Regions from separate parts of the Azoarcus sp. DD4 genome, predicted to be linked through region 2. Evidence: predicted binding sites of a transcription regulator. Region 2 holds the regulator's gene; the other holds the start of a gene.
The links. The regulator FNR, encoded in region 2, switches genes on or off when oxygen is low (the NO sensors DNR and NnrR bind a similar motif). The targets are predictions, from matches to a motif close to TTGANCTAGNTCAA.
Positions count from the first base shown of each region.

Region 1: CJ010_RS19285 (NosR/NirI family protein) is a predicted target of FNR. The motif match lies at 2,792-2,805, and genes of this name have one in related genera.

Region 1 covers NZ_CP022958.1:4,171,866-4,178,164, reverse strand. The annotation lists gene CJ010_RS19295 (hypothetical protein) at 288-545, shown strand; gene nosZ (TAT-dependent nitrous-oxide reductase) at 758-2,695, shown strand; gene CJ010_RS19285 (NosR/NirI family protein) at 2,864-5,035, shown strand; gene CJ010_RS19280 (transcription regulator) at 5,050-5,481, shown strand; gene CJ010_RS19275 (nitrous oxide reductase family maturation protein NosD) at 5,489-6,299, shown strand, end outside.
Region 2 covers NZ_CP022958.1:1,807,254-1,813,552, reverse strand. The annotation lists gene CJ010_RS08525 (sulfite exporter TauE/SafE family protein) at 1-150, opposite strand, end outside; gene hemN (oxygen-independent coproporphyrinogen III oxidase) at 237-1,628, opposite strand; gene fnr (fumarate/nitrate reduction transcriptional regulator Fnr) at 1,740-2,480, shown strand; gene CJ010_RS08510 (alpha/beta hydrolase) at 2,516-4,249, opposite strand; gene CJ010_RS08505 (MBL fold metallo-hydrolase RNA specificity domain-containing protein) at 4,338-5,747, opposite strand; gene CJ010_RS08500 (universal stress protein) at 5,875-6,299, shown strand, end outside.

The DNA of each region.
Region 1 (6,299 bases), 2.4 Mb from region 2:
CAGCGTGTTGCCCGCGGGGCCGGGCGAGTGGTGAGGTTGCAAAAACCACAACAACAGTGTGGTTGTGATGAATCAAACATCACTTTTCCCTCGTGCGCCTAGCACAACGCCGCGGAGTCTGGCGCGGTTCGTTTGCGAATAATGATTATTCGCGTGGGCATATATCTTGCGGAATGGGGCGGTCCAAAGCATCCGTGTGCGGCCGCGGCCTGGCTTGCGCTTGCCGTAGCGGATGGCGATGGCGAAGTCATCCTGCCTGATCACCATTCACCGAGAAGAGCCCGCACATGTTTTCCAAGATGCTTACCGGCCTGATGGCCGTCACCCTCAGCCTCCTGGCCGGATCGGCCCTGGCCGGTCCCGACTGGGCCGCCATCGAGCGCGCCCGTGCCGAACGCAAGGCACAGGCAACGGCCAAGCCGGCCCTGGAAGTGGCGGAGCAGAAGGTGCTGCCGGTCAATCATGGTCCTCGCGCGGAGTTCCGCCCGGTGTCGGCTGCGCCGGAAGCGTCGGTCGTGGCGCCGACCAGCGTCGCGCGCCAGTAAGCGCTTGCCGGTGTGCGGCGGGGCGTGCGCTCCGCCCCGCCCGAATGCATCCCGAGGCGGCCCTGGTGGCCGCCTTGTCGTTTGCGGGCCGCGTCGGCGGTTTCGGCCTGCGGATTTTTCATTCTTGCGGTGAATCAAGGATTCCGGCAGCCCTGGCTCCGAGAATGCCTCCGTCACAGACCTCATCCCATCTGAAACGGAGTCACGAGACCATGAGCCGAGAACAAGACAACATGCCGGACGCCCAGCCGGACCAGAGCCGCCGCAGGTTCCTGAATACCGCGGCGGTCGCGGGTCTTGCCGGAGCCAGCATGACTGTAGGCCTGTCGGCCTGCAACCAGGAGAAGAAAGCTGCTCCGGCGGCCGCTGCGCCTGCCGCGGCAGTGGCCGACGACGGCCACGGCCCCCACCTCAAGCCGGGTGAGCTCGACACCTACTACGGATTGTGGAGCGGTGGCCACACCGGCGACTTCCGCGTGCTCGGCCTGCCCTCGGGGCGTGAACTGCACCGCGTGCCCTGCTTCGTGCCGGATGCGCTGGTCGGCTGGGGGATCACCAACGAATCCAAGGCCATCATGGGCACCAAGCCCGACGGCAGCCTGAAATACACCGTCGGCGATACCCACCACACCCATGCGTCCTACAAGGACGGCAACTACGACGGCCGCTACGCCTGGATCAACGACAAGATCAACAGCCGCATCGCCCGTATCAGGCTCGACTACTTCATCTGCGACAAGATCACCGAACTGCCCAATGTGCAGGGCTTCCACGGCATCTTTCCGGACAAGCGCGACCCGGTCGATCCGGCGATCAACTACACCACGCGGGTATTCTGCGGGGCCGAGTTCCATATTCCGCTGCCCAACGACGGTCGCGACATGGAAACGCCGGAGAAGTACCGCACGCTGTTCTCCTGCGTGGATGCGGAGAGCATGGAAGTGCGCTGGCAGGTGCTGATCGACGGCAACTGCGACCTCGTTGCGACGTCCTACGACGGCAAGCTTGCCGCGACCAACCAGTACAACACCGAGGGTGGCTTCCGTTACGAAGGCATGATGTCGGCCGAGCGCGACGCCTGCCTGTTCTTCAACATCGCCCGCATCGAAGCCGCGGTGAAGGCCGGCAAGTTCACCACCTTCGGCAATTCGAAGGTGCCGGTGGTCGATGGCACCCGTGCCGCCAACGCCGACCCCAAGACCGCGCTCACTGCCTATGTGTCGGTGCCGAAAAACCCGCACGGCGTGAATGCCAGCCCGGATGGCAAGTACTTCATCTGCGCCGGCAAGCTGTCGCCGACCGCGACCGTGATCGAACTCGCCAAGGTGCTGGAATGGTTCGAGGGCACGCTGCCCGAACTCGACAAGGCCATCGTCGCCGAGGTCGAGATCGGCCTCGGTCCGCTGCACACTGCGTTCGACGGCCGCGGCAACGCCTACACCACGCTCTTCCTCGACAGCCAGATCGTGAAGTGGAATGTCGACGCGGCAATCAAGTTCCAGGCTGGCGACCAGAACGCCAAGTACGTGGTCGACCGCCTCGACGTCACCTATCAGCCGGGTCATATCAATGCCTCGCAGTCGGAAACCATGTTTGCCGACGGAAAGTGGCTGGCGGTGGGCTGCAAGTTCTCCAAGGACCGCTTCCTGCCGGTCGGCCCGCTGCACGCCGAGACCGAGCAGCTGGTCGACATCTCCGGCGAGAAGATGAAGCTGGTGGCCGATCACCCGGTGCGCCCCGAGCCGCACGACTTCATCATTTTCAAGCGCGAGCTGCTGCGTCCGAAGCAGATCTACGACATGAACGAGTTCCCGCTCGCGGTCAAGGATCAGAAGGAAGCCGGTGTGTTCCGCGAGGGCAAGAAGGTCACGGTGAAGATTGCCTCGCTGGCGCCGGCCTTCGAGCCGCGCGAGTTCAAGGTCAAGCTGGGCGACGAGGTCACCATCATCCTGACCAACCTCGACAAGGTCGAGGACCTGACGCACGGCTTCGCCATCCCGAAGTACAACGTCAATTTCATCGTCAATCCGCAGGAAACCAAGTCCGTCACCTTCAAGGCCGACAAGCTCGGGGTGTACTGGTGCTACTGCACCCACTTCTGCCACGCGCTGCACCTCGAGATGCGCACCCGGATGATCGTGGAAGCCTGATCCTGCATTTGCTGGGTTGTATGGGGTGAGTTTCGAGGGGCCGCGTGCCCCTCGCTTTTTTTCCGTGCGGCGGCGGGGGCGGTCGCCCGGCGGAAATTGACCCGCAACAAGTACAGCCGCCACGGCAGTTTCTAGACTGCCGTCACACCGTCCCCAACGGACCGTACCATGAACATGCCGAACGCCTTCAGAGCGCTGATCGTCCTTATTGTCTTCCTGCTCGCCGCGCCGCTGGTGCGTGCCGATGCCTACGAGGCCAAGCTGCCCGCCGAGCTCAACACCGCACCCAGGCTGTGCGATTACGCGCCCTGCACCGAGGTGCTGCCGGGTGCAAGCACGTTCTCCGAGCGCAAGGGCCGGCCTTTCTACGTCGAGGGCTACGCGGAGGAAGCCGGCAAGCGCCGCCTCGTCGGCTACGTGATGCTCTCGACCGACATCACCGACATCCCTGCCTATTCCGGCAAGCCGGTGGTGACGCTGATCGGCATGGACGCCGCCGGCCGCTTCACCGGCAGCCGCATCCTCAAGCACTCCGAGCCCATCCTGCTGCTAGGCATCCCGGAATCCGCGCTGGTGCGCTTCAACCAGCAGTACCTCGGCAAGTTCGTCGGCGACAACATCGAGATCGGTCATTCGCGGCCGGAAGAGGACATCATCGGGCTGGACGCGATCTCCGGCGCCACCGTCACCGTGATCGCGCAGAACCAGGTGATGATGACCTCCGGCGCGGCGGTGGCGCGCCAGGTCGGCATCCTGGAGCGCACCGTGCGGCCGCCGGCACGCTACCGCGAAACCGGCGCACGGCCCGACTGGGCGGCGCTGGTGAAGGAAGGCAGCGTGCAAAGGCTGACGGTGAAGCCGGAGCAGGTCGGCCTGCCGCGTGGCGACGAACCCTTCATCGAGCTCTGGTTCGGCCATCTCAACCAGCCCGACGTCGGCCGTGCGCTGCTCGGCGACACCAGCTGGAACAACCTGATGGCGCAGCTCAAGCCCAACGAGCAGGCGATCTTCGTGATCCGCAGCGCCGGCAAGGAATCCTTCAAGGGCTCCGGCTTCGTGCGCGGCGGGCTCTACGACCGGGTGCAGGTGCGCCAGGGCCAGGACGCCTTCACCTTCCGCGACCTCGACTACCTCAACCTCTACGGTCTCGCGGCGCCGGGCGCGCCCGCCTTCAACGAGTCGGCGATCTTCATCATCCGCTCGGATGCCTTCTCCGCCGCCTACCCGTGGAAGTTCATCTTCCTCGGCAACCGGGTCGACCGCGAAACCGGCGCGCGCAGCTTCGCCAACTTCGACAGCGAATACTGGCTGCCGGCGCACTACCTCGAAGGCGGCCGCCCCGAGGTGAAGAAGCCGGCGCCGCCGTGGCTGAGGGTGTGGCAGACGCGTACCGTCGAAATCGCCGCCTTCGCCGCGCTGCTGCTGGCGGTGGGCGTGGTCTATGCCCAGCGCGACCGCCTCACGCGCGCCGCTACGCGCACCAACAAGTGGCCGGTCAATGCCTTCAAATACACCGGCTGGGTGATCAGCATCGGTTTCGTCGGCTTCCACCTGATGGCGCAGCCCTCGATCACCCAGGTGCTCACCTGGTTCCACGCGCTGCTGTTCCAGTGGCAGTGGGAGCTCTTCCTCACCGACCCCTTCATCTTCCTGTTCTGGATCTTCATCATCGTCACCGTCTTCCTGTGGGGCCGGGGACTGTTCTGCGGCTGGCTGTGCCCCTTCGGCTCGCTCTCCGAACTGCTCTACAAGATCGGCGGCGCGGCCGGGTTGAAGCGCTGGCAGTTCAAACTGCCCAAGCGCTGGCACAACCGGCTGAAGTGGGTGAAGTACGGCGTGTTCGCCGGCCTGCTGGCGGTGTCGGTGTTCTCGATGGGGCTGGCAGAAATGCTGGCCGAGGTCGAACCCTTCAAGACCACCTTCCTGGTCGGCATCTTCAACCGCAGCTGGCCCTACACCCTGTTCGCCGCCGGCCTGCTCGGGCTGTCGATCTTCACCGAGCGGCCGTTCTGCAAGTACCTGTGCCCGCTCGGCGCCTCGCTGGCAATGCCGACGACCTTCCGCTGGTTCGGCCTCAAGCGCAAGCAGGAATGCACCAGCTGCAAGGCCTGCGCGGTCGGCTGCGGCTCGCAGGCGATCGACGACGACGGCCGCATCGACCAGCGCGAATGCCTGCACTGCCTGGACTGCATGGTGCTGTACACCGACGACCACGCCTGTCCGCCGCTGGTCCAGGAGCGCAAGCGCCGCAGCAAGGCCGGTCTGGCGATCACTCCAATCGGCGCCGACGGCTATTACATCCCGATCAAGCCGGTGCCGGCCGCTAAGGCCGCGGACTGAAGGAGAACGCGAACATGGTCGATCCGAAAATGCTGACCGAGCCGGTGCAGCTGCCCTATGCCGGCGACGACAAGGGCGTGGCCGCGCGGCTGGCGGCGGAGGCCTGGGACCACCTGTGGCCGTGGAGCCGCAGCGGCTTCCAGCGCCAGCGCGCACTGCAGGGCGCCGGCCTAGCGCTCGCGCTGGCGGCGAGCGTGGTGTGGGTGCTGGCGGCGATGGGGCGGCTGGAGGCCGGTGCCGTCATCGGCTGGTGGTTCGGCTGGAGCGTGTTCGAGGTGGTGGTGCGGCTGGGCGCCAAGCCCTACGTCAAGGAAGGCCCGTGGTGGGGCCGGCGCTACCGCGCGGCTTCGCTGATGGACATGCTCTGCTACGTCGGCTTCAAGAACCTGCTGATCGGCGCCGCGCTGTTCCTGGCGCTGAAGTCGCTCGGCCTGCTGGTGGTGTGATCCCGCCATGCGCCGCGCCGTCGTCCGCCTGTTGATCCTCGCCGCCTGCGCCGCACTCGCGCAGGGCGCCGCCGCTGCCACGCTGCAGGTGGCGCCAGGCGAATCCATCCAGGCGGTGCTGGATCGCGCCGAAGCCGGCGATGTGATCGAGGTGGCGCGCGCCCGCTATGAGGAAAACCTGCGCATCACCCGGCCGCTGACCCTGCGCGGCATCGACCGCCCGACGATTTCCGGCGGCGAACGCGGCGACACCATCCGCGTCACCGCCACTGACGTGGTGATCGAAGGCCTGATCGTCGCCGACTCCGGCGGCAGCCTGCGCGAGCAGAACGCAGGCATCTACCTGCAGCCCGGCGCCCACCGCGCGGTGGTGCGCAATTGCGACCTCACCTACAACCTGTTCGGCCTGTGGGTGGAGCAGGCCGACGACGTGCTGATCGAAGGCAACGTCATCACCGGCAAGCGCGACTACCTGTCGTCCCAGCGCGGCAACGGCGTGCAGCTCTACAACACCCGGCGCGCCAAGGTGATCGGCAACGAGGTCAGCTTCGTGCGCGACGCCCTCTACGTAGACGTCACCCACGACGCGGTCTTCCGCGGCAACAAGCTGCACCACAGCCGCTACGGCACCCACTACATGAACTCCTACCGCAACCTGTGGGAGGACAACGACGTATGGATGAACCGCGGCGGCCTGGCGCTGATGGAAGTGCGCGACCAGATCGTGCGCAACAACCGCGTGTGGGCCAATTCCGACCACGGCATCATGCTGCGCACCATCCAGGATGCGGTGGTGGAGAACAACATCGTTGCCGGCA
Region 2 (6,299 bases):
CGCAAGATGGATGGGCCACTGACGACGGCTTTCCGCTGGCGTACGTACCTGTACGCTGAGTGCCCCGACAATGCCGCCGCACATGCTGACGCAGTGAGTGCCGCCGAGAAGACCAATCAGGAATACCGCAAAGTAGCCGGTTTCAGGCATGGGAAAATCTTGAACGCCCGCGAAAGGCGCGGCTCGAGCAGCAAGGAGAAGCCTGCATTCTACGCTCCCCGCTGCTCCGGCCGCACTCAGATCACGCGGGAATAGCGGGCCCGCTCGCGATCAGCGCGCAGGTAGCGATCGAACACCATGGCAATTCCGCGCACCAGCATCCGCCCTGCCGGCAACACGCTGATCCAGTCGCCCTCTACCTTGAGCAATCCCGCCGCCTCCATCTCCTTGAGATCCGCCAGCTCGTCGGCAAAATACTCGCGGAAGTCGATGAGGTGGGCGATCTCGATGGACTGCATCGACAGCTCGAAATGGCACATCAATGCCTGGATTACAGAACGCCGCAGCAGGTCGTCGGCAGTCAGTTCGATGCCACGCAATACCGGTAGCTCGTCACGATCCAGCACGTCATAGTATTCGTCCAGCGTCTTCACGTTCTGCGAATAGACCGGACCGATCTTCCCGATCGCCGACACACCGAACGCGAGCAGATCGCACTCGGCCTGGGTCGAATAACCCTGGAAGTTGCGGTGCAGCCGGCCCTGCCGCTGGGCGACGGTAAGCTCGTCGTCGGGTTTGGCGAAGTGATCCATCCCGATGTAGACGTAGCCGGCCTCGGTCAGACGGCGGATGGCGAGTTGCAGGATCTGCAGCTTCGCATCGGCACTCGGCATGTCGCTCTGGAGGATGCGGCGCTGCGGTTTGAACAGTCCGGGGAGATGAGCGTAACTGTAGAGCGAGATACGGTCCGGCGAGATGTCCAGCACCTGCTCAAGCGTGCGGTTGAAGCTGATCACGTTCTGCTTGGGCAGGCCGTAGATAAGGTCCATGCTAACCGACTTGAAGCCGGTGGCGCGGGCCGCTTCGATCACCAGGCGCGTCTCTTCGACGCTTTGCACCCGGTTGACCGCGCGCTGCACGTCTTCGGCGAAGTCCTGCACGCCGACGCTCATACGGTTGAACCCCAGGGTGGCCAACAATTCGACCGTGTCGAAATCGACTTTGCGTGGGTCGACCTCGATCGAATACTCGCCGTTGGGCACCAGATTGAAATGCGCCCGCACCGAATCCATCAACTGTCGCAGTTCCTCGTGCGACAGGAAGGTGGGCGTGCCGCCGCCGAGGTGCAACTGGGTGACCTGGCGGCTGCCACCGAGCGCGGCAGCCTGCATCTCGATCTCCTTGGCCAGATATTTCAAGTATTTGGCCGAACGCCCGTGATCCTTGGTGATGATCTTGTTGCAGGCACAGTAGTAGCAGATCGTGTTACAGAACGGGATGTGGAAGTATAATGACAGCGGTCGGCTAACCCCGCCAACCGCCCGTCTGGCCAACCAATCCTGCAAAGCCCTCGCATCGAACGCTTCGACAAAACGATCGGCCGTCGGATACGAGGTATAACGCGGTCCGTTGATGTCGAACCTGCGTATGAGTTGCGGATCGAAGATGAGGTCTGTGTGGGCGTTCATGATCGTGCTGCGGCAATGTGTGCCGAACAATGGCAGAAAGCCGGCGTTTTGTGGTTGACTTGGATCAACGCGACGATCCTCCTACAAACTCGGAGCAAGTGTATCGTGCAGATGAAGGCAGCAGTGCCGATTACTGTAGCAGGACTCAAGACGGCCTGTTCCCAATGCAACCTGGTGGAACTCTGCCTCCCCTTCGGGATGACCGAAAACGAGATCGACCGGCTTGACGAGCTGGTCGGCGCACGACGCAAGATCAAGCGTCAGCAACATCTGTATCGGGCTGGCGATCCCTTCGAAGCAATCTACGCGATCCGCGCCGGTTCGTTCAAGACGGATGTGCTGCTCGAAGATGGCCGGGACCAGGTCACCGGCTTCCAGATGACCGGCGAAATCATCGGCCTGGACGGCATCAGCAACGAAGTTCACTCCTGCAACGCGATCGCGCTGGAAGACAGCGAGGTTTGCGTGATCGCCTATGCGAAGCTGGAGGAACTGTCGCGTGAAATCGAGGGCCTGCAGCACCAGTTCCACAAGGTGATGAGCCGCGAGATCGTGCGCGACCACGGCGTGATGATGCTGCTTGGATCCATGCGGGCCGAAGAGCGCCTCGCCGCCTTTCTGCTGAACATGTCGCAGCGCTTTACTGCGCGCGGCTTCTCCGCTGCAGAATTCCACCTGCGCATGACGCGCGAGGAAATCGGCTCCTATCTCGGGCTCAAACTCGAGACCGTCTCCCGTGCCTTCTCGCGCTTCCAGGACGAAGGGCTGGTTGCTGTCCAGCAGAAACACATTCGTATCCTCGACAGTGCCGGCCTCAAGAAACTGATCCAGCACCAGTCAGCCTGCCGCTGACGGCCGCGGGCCAGCCACCCCGGCCGTTGTCGCACTCAGCGCTCCAGCACGTAGGTGCCCGGTGCCGGAGCCAGTTGGGGAAAGACATCCGAGGCAGCCGGCCGCGCGTCGACCAGCGCCCCTGCACGGGGTTTCAACCACTGCATCCAGTCCTCCCACCAGCTCCCCTGATGCTGTTCGGCGCGTTCCAGCCATGCGTCCGCGCTTTCGGATCGATGCGCCTCGGCGACCCGGAAGCTCCGCTTTGGCGGTTTGACCACAGGATTGACGATGCCGAGGATGTGACCCGAACTCGATAGCACATAGCGCTTTGGTCCTATGACCAGATTGTTCACCCTGAAGGTCTCGGCCCAGGGCGCAATGTGGTCATCCTCGGCTGCTACCGCGTAAAGCGGTTGAGTGATCATTCCCAGGTCCAGGGGCTCGCCCGCAACCACCAGTGCATCCTTCTGTACCAGCCTGTTGTGCAGATAGAGTTCGCGCAGGTACCACGCATGCATCGCGTACGGCATGCGCGTTGTATCCATGTTCCAGTACAGCACGTCGAACGGTGGAGGCGTCTCGCCGTAGAGCCAGCCATGCACCACGTAATGCCAGATCAGACTGTTGGAACGCAACAGACGGAACGCCGAAGCCATCTCCTTGCCGTCGAGAAAGCCCTTGCGCGCCATGCCGTCGGTCAGGTAGCGAATGCTTGCCTCATCGATGAAGACCTCTATATCGCCCGGCTTGCGAAAATCGACCAGGGTGGTGAACAAGGTCCAGTCCGCAACAGGCACCGCATCTTCGGCGAAATGGCGGTTCGCCCAGGCCATGTACATGCTCAGCGCCGTACCGCCGATGCAGTAACCGGCTGCGTGGACCTTGTCCGCTCCGGTGAAGGCACGCGCCGCCTCCACCGCGGCATGCACTCCCTTCATCAGGTAATCGTCGAACCGGTAATCCCGCATTGCAGCGTCGGGGTTCTTCCAGCTCGTGATGAATACGTCCAGCCCCCGATCGAGCAGAAAACGGATCATGCTCTTCTTCGGCACAAGGTCGAGGATGTAGAACTTGTTAATCCAGGGCGTAACGATCACCACCGGTTCGGCATGCACCTTGGGCTGCGTCGGAGCATAGTGAATTAGCTCGAGCAGTTCGTTGCGAAACACCACCGCCCCAGGAGTCGTCGCGAGATTCTCGCCAACAGTGAAATCGTCCGGATTGGTCATTCGGACATTGCCGCTCCGAAGATCCTCGAGCAGGTTGTGCAGGCCTTGAGCCAGACTCTCGCCCCGCGTCTCGACTGCCTTGCGCAAGGCAACCGGATTGGTCCACAGGAAATTGGTCGGAGCCACCGCGTTGAGCCATTTCCGCCACCAGAACGCCGCCCGTCTGCGCTCCTTGCCCGACAGCCCCGGAGTGTCGTAGAGCATATCCTGCATGTGGTGGGTCAGCGCCAGGTACCACTCCTTGGTGAGATCCCAAGTCGGCGAGTCGGTCCAAACCGGATCGGAAAAACGGGCATCGTCGACGTTCGGACGGATAGGATCCTCGCCCGCCAGGCCCACAACGCGGTTCCAGGTGTGCCACTGCAAACGCCACAGGTCGCTCGACAAGCGCGCAAACCGCTCCGCGAGTTCCTGCGGATGTGAAAGCCACGCCAGCTGCGCGTGGACAATGGGCGCAGCCATGCCGAGCGGATCGAACGTACCTTCCACCAGTTCGTGCAGCTGCTGCGCCGTCCGCCTTACAGCCAGGCCGGGATCGAGCCGATCAATCTTCTTCATGTTTCACCCTGGAAATGATGGGATCCTGCCTTCGGTCATCCGTCCTGATTCTGCCACTACCCGCCAGCGCAGCAACCATGAATAACGATTAGCACAATTCGTATCGCGTCCCGCGCTGCGACAAGACAGGAGACGGCCAACCGAGCCGATGTTCGATGGCTTTGGCAAATGCAGCCGAGGCGCCGGCCTCGCCGTGTACGATAAACGTCTGACGCGGCGGCCTGGAAAAATGCGCCAGCCAGGCGAGCAAGGCGGGCTGATCGGCATGAGCCGACAGACCACCTATTGTATGAACGCTCGCCTTGACCGGAATGCGCTCACCAAAGATTGTTACCGCCCGTGCGCCATCCACGAGGCGCCTCCCCAACGTTCCAGCAGCCTGGAATCCCGTCATCACAATGGCGCAAGCGCTACGTCCAAGGTTGTAGCGCAGGTGGTGCTTGATCCGGCCGGCATCGCACATGCCACTCGCCGAGACGATAACCAGACCAGAGGGGCGACTGTTCAGCGCCATGGACTCCTCTACGTCCTGCACAAAACGTACTTTGAAGCGATCTGCATGACGTTGAGACCATGCAAAGAGCTCACGGCTCTCGGCGTCCCAAAGCCCCTCATGTCGCACCGTCAATTCGGTCACCGCCGACGCCATCGGCGAATCGACGACGACCTCAAGCGGATCCATCTTCCCTTCACGTACGAGTTTGGCAAGCACGAACAACAATTCCTGAGTACGGCCCACCGCGAACGCCGGAATGATGACATTCCCGCGCCTGCGTTTCAGGGTCTCGTGCACGACTGCTGCCAGTTCCTCTTCAGTCTCGCTCATCGAACGGTGGGCACGGTTACCGTAGGTGGACTCGACGCACAGAAAATCAGCCGCCCCGATGAAGGCGGGGTCACGTAGCACCGGGCGCTCAGGCTGCCCGAGATCCCCCGTCATCACCAGCCGACGCTCTCCCTTTCCTTCCACGACGGAAATTTCGAGGATCGCCGACCCTAGGATATGACCCGCATTGCGAAACACACAACGCACGCCCGGCCCTGGTTTCAACTCGACGTCGTAGTCCACCGCACGCAGACGCTGCAGACTGGCGCGAGCCTGCGCAACCGTATAGAGCGGTGCGACATCCCAACCACGTCTCGCATGGCGGGCACGCTGATGTCGATTGAGCCATTCGGCCTCCTTTTCCTGTATATGGGCCGAATCGAGCAGGATGACGCCTGCCAGGTCCACCGTAGCGGACGTCGCGTACACCGGTCCTTTGTACCCAAGGGCGATGAGTCGCGGCAACAAGCCTGCGTGGTCCAGATGAGCGTGAGTAAGAAGCACGAAATCAATCGCCGTCAGATCGAAGTCCAGCGCCCTGAGGTTCTTCAGGGGGGCGTCCCGCCCTCCCTGGAAAAGACCGCAGTCAACCAGGAAACAACCGGCCTGATGCCTAACCTGCGCGCATGAACCCGTCACCTCGCCAGCGGCACCGTGGAACGTGATATCCATGTTTCACCTCCAACGGCAGAATCGCCCACATCATCGCGACCCGGGTTGACCACGGTCAAGCGATACCCGCAGCCCCCGGTGGCTATAATCAAGTGCAGTCAACACAAATCAATCAAGGGAGCACGTTATGTTCAAGCACATTCTTGTCCCGACAGACGGATCCGCCTTGTCAGAGAGCACGGTGGCCCGTGCAGTCTCCTTTGCGCGCGACGCCGGTGCACGTATCACCTTCTTCTATGCTCAGCCAGACTTTCCGATGCCCATCTACGGCGAAGGCGCACTCATCGACCCGACCACGCCCGAGCAGTTCGCCAAATCTGCCGCGCTCGAAGCCGAGCGGATTCTCGACGCCGCCAAGTCAGCGGCAGACGCAGCAGGGGTACTTGCCGACACAGACACACTGGTGAACGAAGTCACATACGAGGCCATCATCAACGCCGCCGACCGCCATGGCTGCGACCTTATTTTCATGGCTTCGCACGGACGCCGCGGCATCGCAGGTCTGTTACTCGGCAGCGAAACACAAAAGGTGCTCACGCACAGCAAGACACC